Regions from separate parts of the Enterococcus sp. 3H8_DIV0648 genome, predicted to be linked through region 2. Evidence: predicted binding sites of a transcription regulator. Region 2 holds the regulator's gene; each other region holds the start of a gene.

Region 1 (4,617 bases), 1.6 Mb from region 2:
CTTGCTCCTTCGTGGCTTCGGGGATTTTTCCGTCAGCCGTCACTCCATCCAACAGCACCTGTGACCCGATATTGCTGGTCATGATCAACACAGTGTTTTTGAAATCAACTAAACGTCCCTTAGAATCTGTTAAACGTCCATCATCTAATACTTGCAGTAAAATATTGAACACATCAGGATGAGCCTTTTCAATTTCATCCAGCAAAATGATCGTATAAGGATTGCGGCGAACAGCTTCGGTTAATTGTCCGCCCTCTTCATAACCGACATAACCTGGAGGCGCTCCAACAAGTCGTGACACTGAATGTTTTTCCATGTACTCACTCATATCGATCCGTACCATGTGGTCTTCCGAATCAAATAGATTTTCTGCTAGTGCTTTGGCAAGTTCAGTTTTACCTACACCAGTCGGACCTAAGAATAGGAAAGAACCTAGCGGACGGTTCGGATCTTGCAGACCCGCACGCGAACGTAATACCGCATCACTAACAGCGTCTACTGCTTCATCTTGACCGATTACGCGTTTATGCAACGTGCTGTTTAGACTCAAGAGTTTTTCTCGTTCACCCTCGACTAATTTGGTTACAGGAATGCCAGTCAGACGACCAACAACTTGAGCAATTTCATTTTCAGTCACCGATTCTTGAACCATCTTGATGTCATTCTTTTGATTCTTTTCTTCCAATTCAGCTAGTTCTTTTTCTAAATTTGGAATCGTTCCGTGACGAAGAACCGCAGCCCGCTCTAAATCGTAATTGTTTTCCGCATCTTCTAATTCGTGCTTGGCCTGATCGATTTCGGCCCGCTTATTAGAAACCACATTAACTTCTTCTTTTTCGGTTTCCCATTGCAATTTCATCGCATTGGTTTCTTCCCGCAGATCCGCTAATTCTTCTTGTAGATTTTCTAGGCGTTTTTTACTTGCGTCGTCGCTTTCTTTTTTCAATGCCGCTTCTTCGATTTCCAGCTGCATCAAACGGCGAGTTACTTGGTCAAGTTCGGTCGGCATCGAGTTCATTTCCACTCGGATGCTGGCACTGGCTTCATCGACTAGGTCGATCGCTTTATCCGGTAAGAAACGATCGGTGATATAACGATCAGATAGTGTTGCAGCGGCCACCAAAGCGTTGTCGTGAATATTGACACCGTGATGGATTTCAAAACGTTCCTTCAATCCACGTAAAATACTGATCGTATCCTCAACTGTTGGTTCCTTAACTAATACTTTTTGGAAACGGCGTTCTAAGGCCTTATCCTTTTCCATGTATTGGCGATATTCGTCGAGCGTCGTTGCGCCGATCAAGTGCAATTCACCGCGAGCCAGCATAGGTTTTAGAATATTTCCGGCATCCATGCTGCCTTCTGTTTTTCCTGCTCCAACAATATTATGAATCTCATCGATAAACAGCAAAATTCTACCGTCCGATTTTTTGACTTCTTTCAATACTGCTTTTAAGCGTTCCTCAAACTCGCCGCGGAATTTCGCACCGGCAATCAACGAACCCATATCCAATGAGAACACGGTTTTATCCTTAAGGTTTTCAGGTACATCTTTACGCACGATCCGTTGGGCCAGTCCTTCTACGATGGCCGTCTTACCAACACCGGGTTCACCGATTAACACTGGATTATTTTTCGTCTTACGTGAAAGTATCCGGATCACGTCGCGAATTTCTTCATCACGGCCGATAATTGGATCTTGCTTGCCGTTTTTGACTTGCTGAACTAAATCAACGCCATATTTTTCTAATGCTTTATAAGTTTCTTCTTGATTTTGTGAGGTCACCCGATCCCCTCCTCGCATTTCTTCAATATTTTTTTGTACTTCCTTTTCATTCAAGCCTTGCTGGTTCAAATATTTCGTCAAGGAATAATTTTTTAATTTCATCAACGCTAAGATGACGATTTCCGTTGATAAGAAATCATCTTGAAATTTTTCACGTAATTTATCTGCTTCGTTTAAAAGGTTAAAGAGATTTTGGCTAAGGTTTTGCCCATACTGAACGTTGCCGCCGCTGATGGTAGGATATTCATCCAAGGCCTTATCTACTTCCCGTTCAAATTGGTCAACATCAATCCCTGCATCCGTATAAAAGTTTCGGCCAAAATGATTTGGCTGTAAAAAAATCTTCCACACATGAGCGATATCGATTTCTTGATGATGTCTTGTTACCGCGATCTGCTGTGCTTCTGCGATCGTCTCTTGTAAAGTTGTCGTCATTTTTTCGATATTCATAAACATACCTCCGACATAATTAATTTTTTACATATATTAGTATATAACTTTGGTCAGTAAAGGTCAAACAATAAAGCTCATCGTTTTCCAAGTTTATTATTATGAAGAAAAACAAAATAATGCTACAATTCTTTCATTACTAATAAGACGATAGTTAGTATATTTACGTTCCAGCACATCAATTTTTTATAAAATGAGCTGTAAAATGCTAACTGTATTATTATAAAAACGTGAAAATCAAGCTCATCTTTCACTAAAAAAGGATGAGGGCTTTAGGATAAATAAGGAGAGTGATTCGATGATTTCTCGCGTAATCGGATTTGAAAGAGGCTTTCAACTTAAGGATGGAAACCATTTTGAAAAATATGAAGTCATGCTGCCTAAATTAAATAAATTTGATCTTGTTGTAAGGAATCTGGCTGTTTCGATCAATCCAGTAGATACAAAACTGAGACAAGACAGCAAAAGTATACCAAAACCCCATATCTTAGGGTTTGACAGCGTGGGTATTGTGTCTCATTTAGGCAGTGACGTAAAAAATATCGAGATTGGTGATCGGGTATTATTTGCCGGTACCACGACACGATTCGGTAGTTATAGCGATAGACAAGTGGTCGATTCTCGAATTGTCGCAAAGGTGCCCGGCGGAATCTCAACTGACGAAGCAGCAGCGATGCCATTAACCTTTATAACTGCTTATGAAATGTTGTTTGAAAAAATGGGCTTAACACCTCAAGAAGGACAGAATGAAGGATCGATCATGATCATCAATGGTGCTGGCGGTGTCGGATCAGTAGCTACCCAGTTAGCAAAATGGGCCGGGCTAACTGTGATCACTACTGCCTCTCGCAAAGAAAGCAAGGAGTGGTCAGAAAAAATGGGCGCTGACCATATTATCGATCATCATAAGGATCTGACTAAACAATTAAAAAAAATCGGTTACCAATCATTGCCTTATATTTTGATCCTACATTCAACCGATCGCTACTTTGATGAAATGAGCGACCTGCTTGAGCCTTTTGGTCATCTTGGCTCGATCGTTGGAACAAATAAAGACTTAAATTTGGCGAAATTGAAAAATAAATCCGGCAGCTTTGATTGGGAATACATGTTTGCTAAGACCGACTATGATCATAATATCGCCTCACAAGGAGCGATTTTAGAACTCCTCGTTCAACTGATGCAGGAGAAAAAAATCAAGAGTACTTTGACCAAGATTATTCCTGGGTTTTCACCGAGAGTCTTCTATAAAGCCCACCGATTTGTCGAAGAAGATACTATGATCGGCAAACTGGTTGTACATTACTAGATAACGAATATAGAAATTTTGACAAAAAAAAGAAGTCAACGAAATCAGTCGTTCACTTCTTTTTTTGCTTCTTTAATTTCATGATTGATTTGACGCTGCTTATTGAAGAGTACGTAAATCATACCGATCAGAAATGGCAATAAATACGTAGCATAGCGATATAGCAGCAAAGAAGACACCGCATCGACTTTCCCAACTACATGTCGGAATAATAGTACATAAACAAATTCAAAGCCGCCGATTCCTCCCGGCGCTGGTAAAATTCCTCCGATAATCACCGTGAAGCTGATCAATGCTACCGTCAACCACAGATCGATATCAGGATAATCTTTTACTAAAATAAAGAACGGCAGCGAATACCATACAACCAATTTTGCCATATTTGAACAAAAGACACGAAGAACCGCATTTCGATCCTGAATGAAGGTTTTGATTGCTCCTCGTAAAGAATAGACTTGATTGTTCACCTGATCCACAATATTCCGCAGCTTTTGACTTTTGAACAGCCGATTACAAATAATCACCAACAATACTTGAGCATTTATATTCAAACTCAAAACTAATAAAGCTGAAATAATCAGCAAAGTCACCAGAATCCCGGCGAGCACCAAAAAGATCCCATTGGCAATGTGCGCTTGGATTGCATTGCTTTTCACGACTAAGAAGAACAAAGCCCAAATCATCAGGGCAATTTTGTAGGTGACCATCCGCAAAGCACTCGTCCCTGTCCCTTCAGAGTACCTCAGATCCTTCTTATGATAATAGATCACCTCAGATACGATTGAACCCGTTCCGAAAGTAACGACCCGATAAAAGGTCGCGTAGGCCGATGCAAAAAAACCATCGCGAACAGTAAAGTCTGGATTAAACTCTCCAGCAATATTTTTGATAGTATATCCTTCGATTACCTGACTAAGTAATCCCAATCCGGTCACACCTAAAAGCACCGGTAAAGAAGTTCTGCCAAGCTCAGTAAAAATATCGCTTAATGAATCACGGATCACAAAAATAATTACACCGATCATTACAACAAACAACAAGATATTTAGAATCAGTTTACGATTGATTGATA
Region 2 (4,617 bases):
TAATTGAATTTGACCAGATAACAAAGCTTCCGCTAATCGGTCTTCAATCTCTTTTTGCAACGCTCTGCGAATTGGCCGAGCACCGTATTCAGGATCAAAACCAACTTTTCCAATCACATCATAGGCAGCTGGTGTGATCTTCACTTTGATTTCATGTTCCTTCATACGATCTAAGATAGAACGACTCATAATTTTCACAATTTCATGAATTTGTTCTTGATCCAATGTTTTGAAGACAACCGTTTCATCAATTCGGTTTAAGAATTCAGGACGGAAGGCTTTTTTCAATTCCTCCAGAATTCGTTTTTCCATCGCTTGATGATCTTTGGTAATATCCTTCACGTTGAACCCAACATTTTTTTCTTCGCGAATTTCTGTCGCACCAATGTTGGAAGTCATAATCAAGATTGTATTTCGGAAATCAACTTTTCGACCTTTTGAATCCGTTAAATGACCATCATCTAAAACCTGCAATAAAATATTGAATACATCCGGATGAGCCTTTTCCACTTCGTCTAATAAGATCACTGAATAAGGTTTTTGACGAATTTTTTCCGTTAATTGCCCGCCTTCTTCATAACCAACATAGCCTGGAGGCGAACCAATCAAACGACTCGTACTGTATTTTTCCATATATTCAGACATGTCCACTCGAATCAAAGCTTCTTCACTGCCAAACATTGCTTCGGCCAAAGCTTTCGCCAACTCTGTCTTACCTACACCAGTTGGACCTAAGAACATAAAGGAGCCGATTGGGCGATTAGGATCTTTCAATCCGCTTCGAGCCCGACGAATAGCACGCGAGATAGCCTGAACTGCTTCTTCTTGCCCGACTACTCTCTTATGCAGAACATTTTCTAAATCCAATAACCGCTGACTTTCTTTTTTCTCCAACTGTTGTAACGGCACACCCGTCCATTGAGAAACAACCGCCGCAACATCTTCATCAGTCACTTGATCAATATAACCGTTCTCTTGTTTTGCCGCTTTAATTTTTGCTTGTTCCAATACTTCGGCTAATTGCTTTTCACGCAAACGCAGACGCGCTGCTGATTCAAAGTCTTGATTTTGAATCGCTTTTTCCTTCTCCATCACCAATTCTTGAACTTCATCTTCTAATTCCGTGAGTTCCGATACTTCATCAGTAGAATCCAAACGAACTTTTGCGGAAGATTCATCCATCAAATCGATTGCCTTATCTGGCAACTGGCGTGAGTTGATATATCTTACTGATAGCGAAACTGCAGCATGCAGCGCTTCATCAGTTATTTCTACTCCATGGTGATCCTCATAACGCGGACGCAATCCTTTTAAGATTTCTTCCGCTTCCTCAGGTGTCGGCTCTTCCACTTGCACTCGAGCAAATCGACGTTCTAAAGCAGAATCTTTTTCAATATATTTTTGATACTCATCTAACGTCGTGGCACCAATTGTTTGCAGTTCACCACGAGCCAATGCAGGCTTCAAAATATTTGAGGCATCTATCGCCCCTTCAGCTCCACCAGCACCAATTAAAGTATGCAATTCATCAATAAACAAGATAATTTGACCATCATGATAAATCTCATCGATTACTTTTTTCAATCGATCTTCGAATTCCCCACGATATTTTGTCCCAGCAACTAAAGCACCCATATCCAACATCATCAAACGTTTTCCACGCATATCTTCTGGTACATCACCAGAAATGATCCGTTGTGCCAAACCTTCAACGATCGCCGTCTTACCGACACCAGGTTCACCAACTAATACAGGATTATTTTTCGTACGGCGGCTCAAAATTTGGACTACACGACGAACCTCACTATCTCTTCCAACTACTGGATCTAAGCGTTTTTCTCGTGCTAGCTTCGTCAAGTCACGAGCCAATCCATCTAAAGTTGGGGTTCCTTGAGAATTATTTTGTGCAGGTTTAGCCGCTGCTTTCCTCCGAGTCCCAGTACCTTGATTAGCATTTTGTACCTCATTGACGCCCATTTTCTTCAGTAAAAGCTGCCGCATCTTAGGCAAGCTCAAACCTAAATTCACTAAGATATGTGAAGCTAAGATTTCATCATCACGTAATAGACCTAACAAGATATGCTCTGTTCCAACTAATTTTGCATTGAAACGTTTGGCTTCATCATCAGCAAAAATCAAAATCTGTTTTGCTCTTGGAGAATAAGGAAGATAGCCACCTTCAGGATAAGACTTAACTGACCCGTAACCCGTCATATGTTCAATTTCTTCACGAATGTCATTTTCACTTGAATTCATTTGACGTAAGGTTTTACCCGCAATTCCCTGTTGTTCAATCACTAACGCTAGCAATAAATGCTCCGAACCAACCGAGCGGTGTTTAAAATATTTAGCTTCTTGTTGCGCAATCGCTAATACTGCTTTTGCACGTTCTGTATACAGCTGATCCATATCCCTCACTCCTTTTTCTCATAACTTAAACGTTCCAAAAATCCATGAAGAATTCTTGCCCGTAGCCTGTTTTCAATTTGACTGATACCAAGGACATTCTTCGATACTGCACTCAACATCAAGTTACCTTCGTTCTCAGTAATAATTTCTTCCTCAAATAATTTCTGAATGATTCCAAAAGCATTTGCTTCAGAAATTTCTGCTCCAAAAGAATCCATCAATTGTTCTAAAAAGTAATGCTGATCAGAAATCTTAACTTTACTTATTCGAATATAGCCTCCGCCACCTCGTTTACTTTCAACTAAATAACCGCGTTGAAAAGTAAAACGTGTATTGATTACATAATTTATCTGAGAAGGAACACAATTAAACAGCTGTGCCATCTCTGCTCTTCGAATTTCGATTATTTCACTATTCTCTAAAATATCTTTCAAGTAAGATTCGATCAAATCAGAGGTATTTCTGCTCATAATATCGCCTCCTATTGACTATTCCTGACCATAATTATATCGAACTTAGCGCATGAAATAAAGAAGAACGCCTTTCTTTAAATTAAGATAAAAAAAAAGAAGGCTTTCACCTTCTTTTTTGATCGGGAAGACAGGATTCGAACCTGCGACACCTTGGTCCCAAACCAAGTACTCTACCAAGCTGAGCTACTTCCCGATAAACAAAAAAACTACGCGCCCAAGAGGAGTCGAACCCCTAACCTTTTGATCCGTAGTCAAACACTCTATCCAGTTGAGCTATGGGCGCATATTTTTATTATGCCGAGGACCGGAATCGAACCGGTACGGTGATCACTCACCGCAGGATTTTAAGTCCTGTGCGTCTGCCAGTTCCGCCACCCCGGCGCTTTCCCCTGGTCTTCAGGAAAGCGGAAAACGGGGTTCGAACCCGCGACCCCCACCTTGGCAAGGTGGTGCTCTACCACTGAGCTATTTCCGCATGATGCCGGCTAAAGGACTTGAACCCTCGACCCTCTGATTACAAATCAGATGCTCTACCAACTGAGCTAAGCCGGCAACTACAAAAAAATAAAATGCGGGTGAAGGGACTTGAACCCCCACGCCGTAAGGCGCTAGATCCTAAATCTAGTGCGTCTGCCAATTCCGCCACACCCGCATATACTTATGAGCCGTACTGGGCTCGAACCAGTGACCCTCTGATTAAAAGTCAGATGCTCTACCAACTGAGCTAACGGCTCAAATGGGGGTTAACGGGTTCGAACCGCTGACCCTCTGCTTGTAAGGCAGATGCTCTCCCAGCTGAGCTAAACCCCCATAAGTTCGCGTGGCGACGTCCTAATCTCACAAGGGGCAACCCCTCACTACAATCGGCGCTAAGAAGCTTAACTTCTGTGTTCGACATGGGAACAGGTGTATCCTTCTCGCTATCGCCACCACACTACATATTTATCTGAGTAAACTTCGTTCACTCAAAACTGGATCAGAAACAGTTAAACAACCGTGAAATCATTTTAATTTTGGTTAAGTCCTCGATCGATTAGTATCAGTCCGCTCCGTACATCACTGCACTTCCACTCCTGACCTATCTACCTGATCTTCTCTCAGGGATCTTACTTTCTTTAAGAAATGGGAAATCTCATCTTGAGGTGGGCTTCACACTTAGATGCTTTCAGCGTTTATCCCTTCCCTACATAGCTACCCAGCGATGCCTCTGGCGAGACAACTGGTACACCAGCGGTAAGTCCATCCCGGTCCTCTCGTACTAAGGACAGATCCTCTCAAATTTCCAACGCCCGCGACGGATAGGGACCGAACTGTCTCACGACGTTCTGAACCCAGCTCGCGTGCCGCTTTAATGGGCGAACAGCCCAACCCTTGGGACCGACTACAGCCCCAGGATGCGACGAGCCGACATCGAGGTGCCAAACCTCCCCGTCGATGTGGACTCTTGGGGGAGATAAGCCTGTTATCCCCAGGGTAGCTTTTATCCGTTGAGCGATGGCCCTTCCATGCGGAACCACCGGATCACTAAGCCCGACTTTCGTCCCTGCTCGACTTGTAGGTCTCGCAGTCAAGCTCCCTTGTGCCTTTACACTCTGCGAATGATTTCCAACCATTCTGAGGGAACCTTTGGGCGCCTCCGTTACTCTTTAGGAGGCGACCGCCCCAGTCAAACTGCCCATCTGACACTGTCTCCCACCACGATTAGTGGTGCGGGTTAGAGTGGTCATAACACAAG
Region 3 (4,617 bases), 2.2 Mb from region 2:
ATTTACAATCAACTTATAAGATAAAACCTAAATGTGCTTATAGCGGATGTTCTATGGGAGACGGCTATTGGAAGGGCTGGAACATAAAATTCAAAAAAAGTGGAAAAGCATTATGTACGATTTATCCGAAAGAAGGATACTTTGTTGCAATGGTCTCTTTTAATGCAAAGGAAATGGACGATGCAGACGCATTAATCCAGCTGTGCGATGAATATACTAAGAACCAATATCATCAGGCGAAATCGAGTAAACTTGGAAAATCAATTTCTTTTGAAGTAACCAACGAGAAAATTTTACATGATATCAAAGAACTCGCTGCTCTCAGAGCATATTCCATCAAAAAGAATACGACACAAACCGCCTAAGAAATTTTAGGCGGTTTTTTGTAGTTGCTAATTAGTCTTCAATCACCGAAAATGGAGGAAACATGATAACTTCTATCTTTAAAAGAAATCAAAAATATATAATCAGAATGATTTAAGGAGAGTGAAAATGGCAGAATATTTAAAAGAACGTTACGCAGCTACGGCAGCAAGTTTAAGTAAGAAATTAGTACGGAGAAATTTTCAACCGATTATTTGTCAGAATTTAGAGGAAGCTAAAGAAAGAGCCTTAGAAAAAATTGATCAAAATCAATCTGTTGGTTTCGGCGGCTCGATCACTATAGAGCAATCTGGGATTATCGAAGAATTGTATCAACGCGGTCAAAAAATGATCGATCGAGAGAAAACGACTTCGCCAGAGGAGCGGCATCAAGTCATGAAACAAGCTTTAACAGCTGACTGCTTCTTGACGAGCATTAACGGCATCACCGAAGATGGGGTATTAGTCAATATAGATAGCGTAGGAAACCGTGTAGCAGCGTTAACGTATGGACCTGATAAGTAATTGCTTTTGTCAGTATGAGAAAAGTTTATGGAGATTTGAATACAACAGTGGAAATGGTACGAAGAAATACAGCACCATTAAATGCACATCGTCTAGGTCTTGAAAAGACACCATGCATCAAGAAAGGAACGTGTGGAGACTGTTTACAGGCGGAATGTATCTGCAATACGATTGCAATCACCAGACGCTCAATGGCAAAAGACCGCATTGTGATTTTTTTGATTATTGAAGAAGTTGGCTTGTGAGAGTTCCGTGAACAGATAATAAAAAAACCGAGGAATTCCTCGGTTTTTTTAATAGCTTAGCTTAATGAGCTGCTGTTTTCCATTACTTCATCAATCAAGCCGTAAGCTTTTGCTTCTTCGGCAGTCATGAAGTTATCGCGATCGGTATCACGTTCGATTACTTCGATTGGTTGACCAGTACGCTCAGACAAGATGTTGTTTAAACGTTCGCGAGTTTTTAAGATATGACGCGCAGCAATTTCGATTTCAGTAGCTTGACCTTGTGCACCGCCAAGGGGTTGGTGAATCATAATCTCAGCATTTGGTAATGCAAATCGTTTGCCTTTAGCACCAGCTGTTAATAGGAAACTACCCATTGAAGCGGCCATACCAAGTACGATAGTTTGCACATCAGCTTTAACAAAGTTCATTGTATCAAAAATTGCTAAGCCGGCAGAAACGCTACCGCCTGGTGAGTTAATGTAAAGGTAAATATCTTTTTCAGAATCTTGGGCATCCAAGAAAAGTAATTGGGCGATGATGGTGTTTGCCATATCGTCGTTTACTTGGCCGCTCAACATAATGATGCGGTCTTTTAATAAACGAGAATAAATGTCGTAAGCACGTTCGCCACGAGATGATTGTTCAATGACTGTAGGAACTAAATTCATAGTGAATCCTCCTTAAAATATTGTTCGTAAATCATTTTAGCACAAACAGGGTTAGATTGCTAAAACTTAAGGAAAGTATACAACGTTGGTCAGTTTTGGTCAAATATAAGGCTTCGTTTTTTTAAACGGGTCAAACTATCCTAGAAACATGAAAATATGGTACTATTAATAACGATGATAACAAGATGTCAGATTGCCACATTTTATATTACTTCAGTGGGATGACGAGCGTGTTGAGAATCAATTTTTTTGTGTAGGCAACAATTCCATAAGTATAAAAATAGGAGGGAAAAACGTGGAAATCGCATTTATTGGACTAATCGGCGTATTGATTGGGGCAGGATTAACAGGTCTTGCAGTTTATTTTGTTTTTAAGTATATCGACTTGCGCCATCAACGTGAAAGAGAATTGGAGCATCAAGTTAAAGAAATTGAAACAATTAATCTCTTAAACAAAAAAATTAATGAGATTTTATCCAAACGAAATGTTCTAATGCAGGATTATGTGACATTTAATTCGTTTGATGACTGTTACATTACGATCGACGATTTTATTTATTTGAATTCCTTTGCGGCTCAAAATAATTTTTATTTGCCAAATTATTTGATTGAAGAATTCTTTAAAAACATTTCCCATCGTAAAGTTATTTTATCTCCCGAAGAAACAGTTAAGATCGGTGGATATACTTACAAGGGCGGACGAATTGTTATGGAGACTTTTTCTGAGCAGCTCTTAGAAATCTTGGACGAGAAAAGGCAGCAACTATCTCGTTCGACAAAGCAGCCTTTACGCTATTTCAATGTACAGTAACAGTTTAGAAGAAATTTTGAAAAGCATTTTGACTAGTAAATTTATGTGATTACAAACGAGGTGGTATTAGATGACAGTTATTATTGCTCATCGTGGGAGTGCTGGGACTCATCCAGAAAATACATTGCCTGCCTTCATGGAGGCGGTACGGACAGGTGCAGATGGAATCGAGCTGGATGTCCACCTGACAGCTGATCAGCAGTTAGTTGTCATCCATGATGAGAGCGTTGATCGTACAACAGACGGCAAAGGTTTAATTCGAGAATTAACATTGGAAGAAATAAAAGAGCTAGATGCTGGCAGTTGGTTTGACGAGAAATATCAAGCAACCAAAATATCGACATTGCAAGAAGTTTTAAATTTATTGCTGCAGATGCGTTTCCGCGGCTTTTTATGTATTGAGATCAAAACCAATAAATTTCATTATCCCGGAATTGAGGAAAAAATCTCAGAAGTTATGACGAGCAAGGAATGGCCTTTCACATATTGGTATACAAGTTTCAATATTGATTCTTTGAGAATCATGCATGAATATGAACCAGACAGACAGTATGATTTAATCCAGAAAAACGATTTGGAAAAATATAAGGCTGTTTTAGATATTGATTTTATTGAAGGACTGCACCCGAGTTTTGATTGGGTAAAACAAAATCCTGAAATCGTTAAGAGTTTTAAAAAGTCAATTCGACCATGGACACCCAATCTTTATGAAACCATGATGACTTGCTATGAAAATAATTTGGCTGGTATAATTACCGATTTTCCGGAAAAAGCGATACGCACGAGAAGCAGGTTCAAGCAATGAAGGTAATTGCAATCGTGGGACCGACTGCTGTTGGCAAGACCAGTTTGAGTATTGACTTGGCAAAGAAATTCAATGGAGAGATCATCAGCGGTGATTCCATGCAAGTGTATCGCGGGTTGGATATTGGAACTGCCAAAGTCACGACGGAAGAGATGGATGGAATTGTGCATCATTTGATCGATGTGCGGAATATTGATGAAAGTTATTCTGCTGCTGATTTTCAAAAAGCAGCTAGACAGGCGATTCAGGAGATCAACAATCGGGGCAAGCTGCCGATTATTGTCGGAGGTACAGGTTTGTACATCCAATCGTTATTATGGGATTATAAGCTAGGCAGTGAAGGTGATCCCGAGGATGACTCATTACGAAGGAAATATGAAGCTTTCGCTGAGACCAATGGCAATCAAGCTTTGTGGGAAAAACTACAGGCAGTTGATCCATTAGCCGCAGAGAAAATCCATTATAATAATCGAAAAAAAATGATCCGAGCATTAGAAGTTTTTGAATTGACCGGTCATTCAATCCTCGAACCCAAGGAACAGCCTAGAGAACTTTACGATAGTTTTTTGATCGGCTTAAATACGGATCGTGCTGTTTTATATCAACGAATCAATCAGCGTGTTGATCTAATGGTTGAACAAGGACTCTTAACTGAAGCAGAGAAACTTGCGGAAACGCCTGAGGTTCAGGCGGCCCAAGGAATCGGCTATAAAGAGTTGTTTCCTTATTTTTCTGGCAATTCTTCTTTGGAAGCAGCGCTTGAAGAAGTCAAATTGCACTCACGGCGTTATGCGAAGCGTCAATTGACTTGGTTTCGCAATCGAATGTCCGTTCGTTGGTATGATCTAGTTCAACACCCTAGTACAATTAATGAGATTGAAGAAACTATCGAAAAGTGGCTAGCAGATGTGAAACCAACGCTTCAAACAGATGAAGAAGAGGCAAGCAAATAGGGACTGTTGTGTTATAACTATTAAATCAACAAAGATTCATTATGAATAAAAGACTATATTAATAAATATTAGGAGGAAACGGATTGTCAGAAAGAGTCATTTTAGTCGGCGTCGAGACAGACGAGAGTAAATATAATTATTTAGAATCGATGCATGAGTTGGCGGGACTGACCAAGACGGCTCATGGCGAGATTGTTTTTTCATTAACACAAAAGCGTCCTAAAGTTGATCGTCAAACGATCATCGGTAAAGGGAAAATAGAGGA

What was found. Region 2 encodes CtsR, which represses protease genes until heat stress. Its sites were predicted from a motif close to TTGGTCAAAAAAGGTCAAANA; they were not measured.
Region 1: a site for CtsR is predicted at 2,286-2,306, ahead of clpB (ATP-dependent chaperone ClpB). Genes of this name have one in related genera too.
Region 3: a site for CtsR is predicted at 1,869-1,889, ahead of clpP (ATP-dependent Clp endopeptidase proteolytic subunit ClpP). Genes of this name have one in related genera too.

The regions. Positions count from the first base shown of each region.
Region 1 covers NZ_NGLG01000001.1:1,188,040-1,192,656, forward strand. Annotated here, with positions in the region: gene clpB (ATP-dependent chaperone ClpB) at 1-2,236, opposite strand, end outside; gene A5875_RS05460 (zinc-binding alcohol dehydrogenase family protein) at 2,535-3,545, shown strand; gene A5875_RS05465 (lysylphosphatidylglycerol synthase transmembrane domain-containing protein) at 3,590-4,617, opposite strand, start outside.
Region 2 covers NZ_NGLG01000001.1:2,803,902-2,808,518, forward strand. Annotated here, with positions in the region: gene A5875_RS12875 (ATP-dependent Clp protease ATP-binding subunit) at 1-2,409, opposite strand, end outside; gene A5875_RS12880 (CtsR family transcriptional regulator) at 2,415-2,882, opposite strand; tRNA gene A5875_RS12885 (tRNA-Pro) at 3,002-3,075, opposite strand; tRNA gene A5875_RS12890 (tRNA-Arg) at 3,092-3,165, opposite strand; tRNA gene A5875_RS12895 (tRNA-Leu) at 3,178-3,263, opposite strand; tRNA gene A5875_RS12900 (tRNA-Gly) at 3,286-3,357, opposite strand; tRNA gene A5875_RS12905 (tRNA-Thr) at 3,362-3,434, opposite strand; tRNA gene A5875_RS12910 (tRNA-Leu) at 3,453-3,534, opposite strand; tRNA gene A5875_RS12915 (tRNA-Lys) at 3,544-3,616, opposite strand; tRNA gene A5875_RS12920 (tRNA-Val) at 3,620-3,692, opposite strand; rRNA gene rrf (5S ribosomal RNA) at 3,701-3,816, opposite strand.
Region 3 covers NZ_NGLG01000001.1:603,234-607,850, forward strand. Annotated here, with positions in the region: gene A5875_RS02725 (DUF3788 domain-containing protein) at 1-365, shown strand, start outside; gene A5875_RS24080 (LUD domain-containing protein) at 493-888, shown strand; gene A5875_RS24085 (hypothetical protein) at 924-1,133, shown strand; gene clpP (ATP-dependent Clp endopeptidase proteolytic subunit ClpP) at 1,190-1,783, opposite strand; gene A5875_RS02740 (hypothetical protein) at 2,079-2,594, shown strand; gene A5875_RS02745 (glycerophosphodiester phosphodiesterase) at 2,665-3,399, shown strand; gene miaA (tRNA (adenosine(37)-N6)-dimethylallyltransferase MiaA) at 3,396-4,352, shown strand; gene hflX (GTPase HflX) at 4,436-4,617, shown strand, end outside.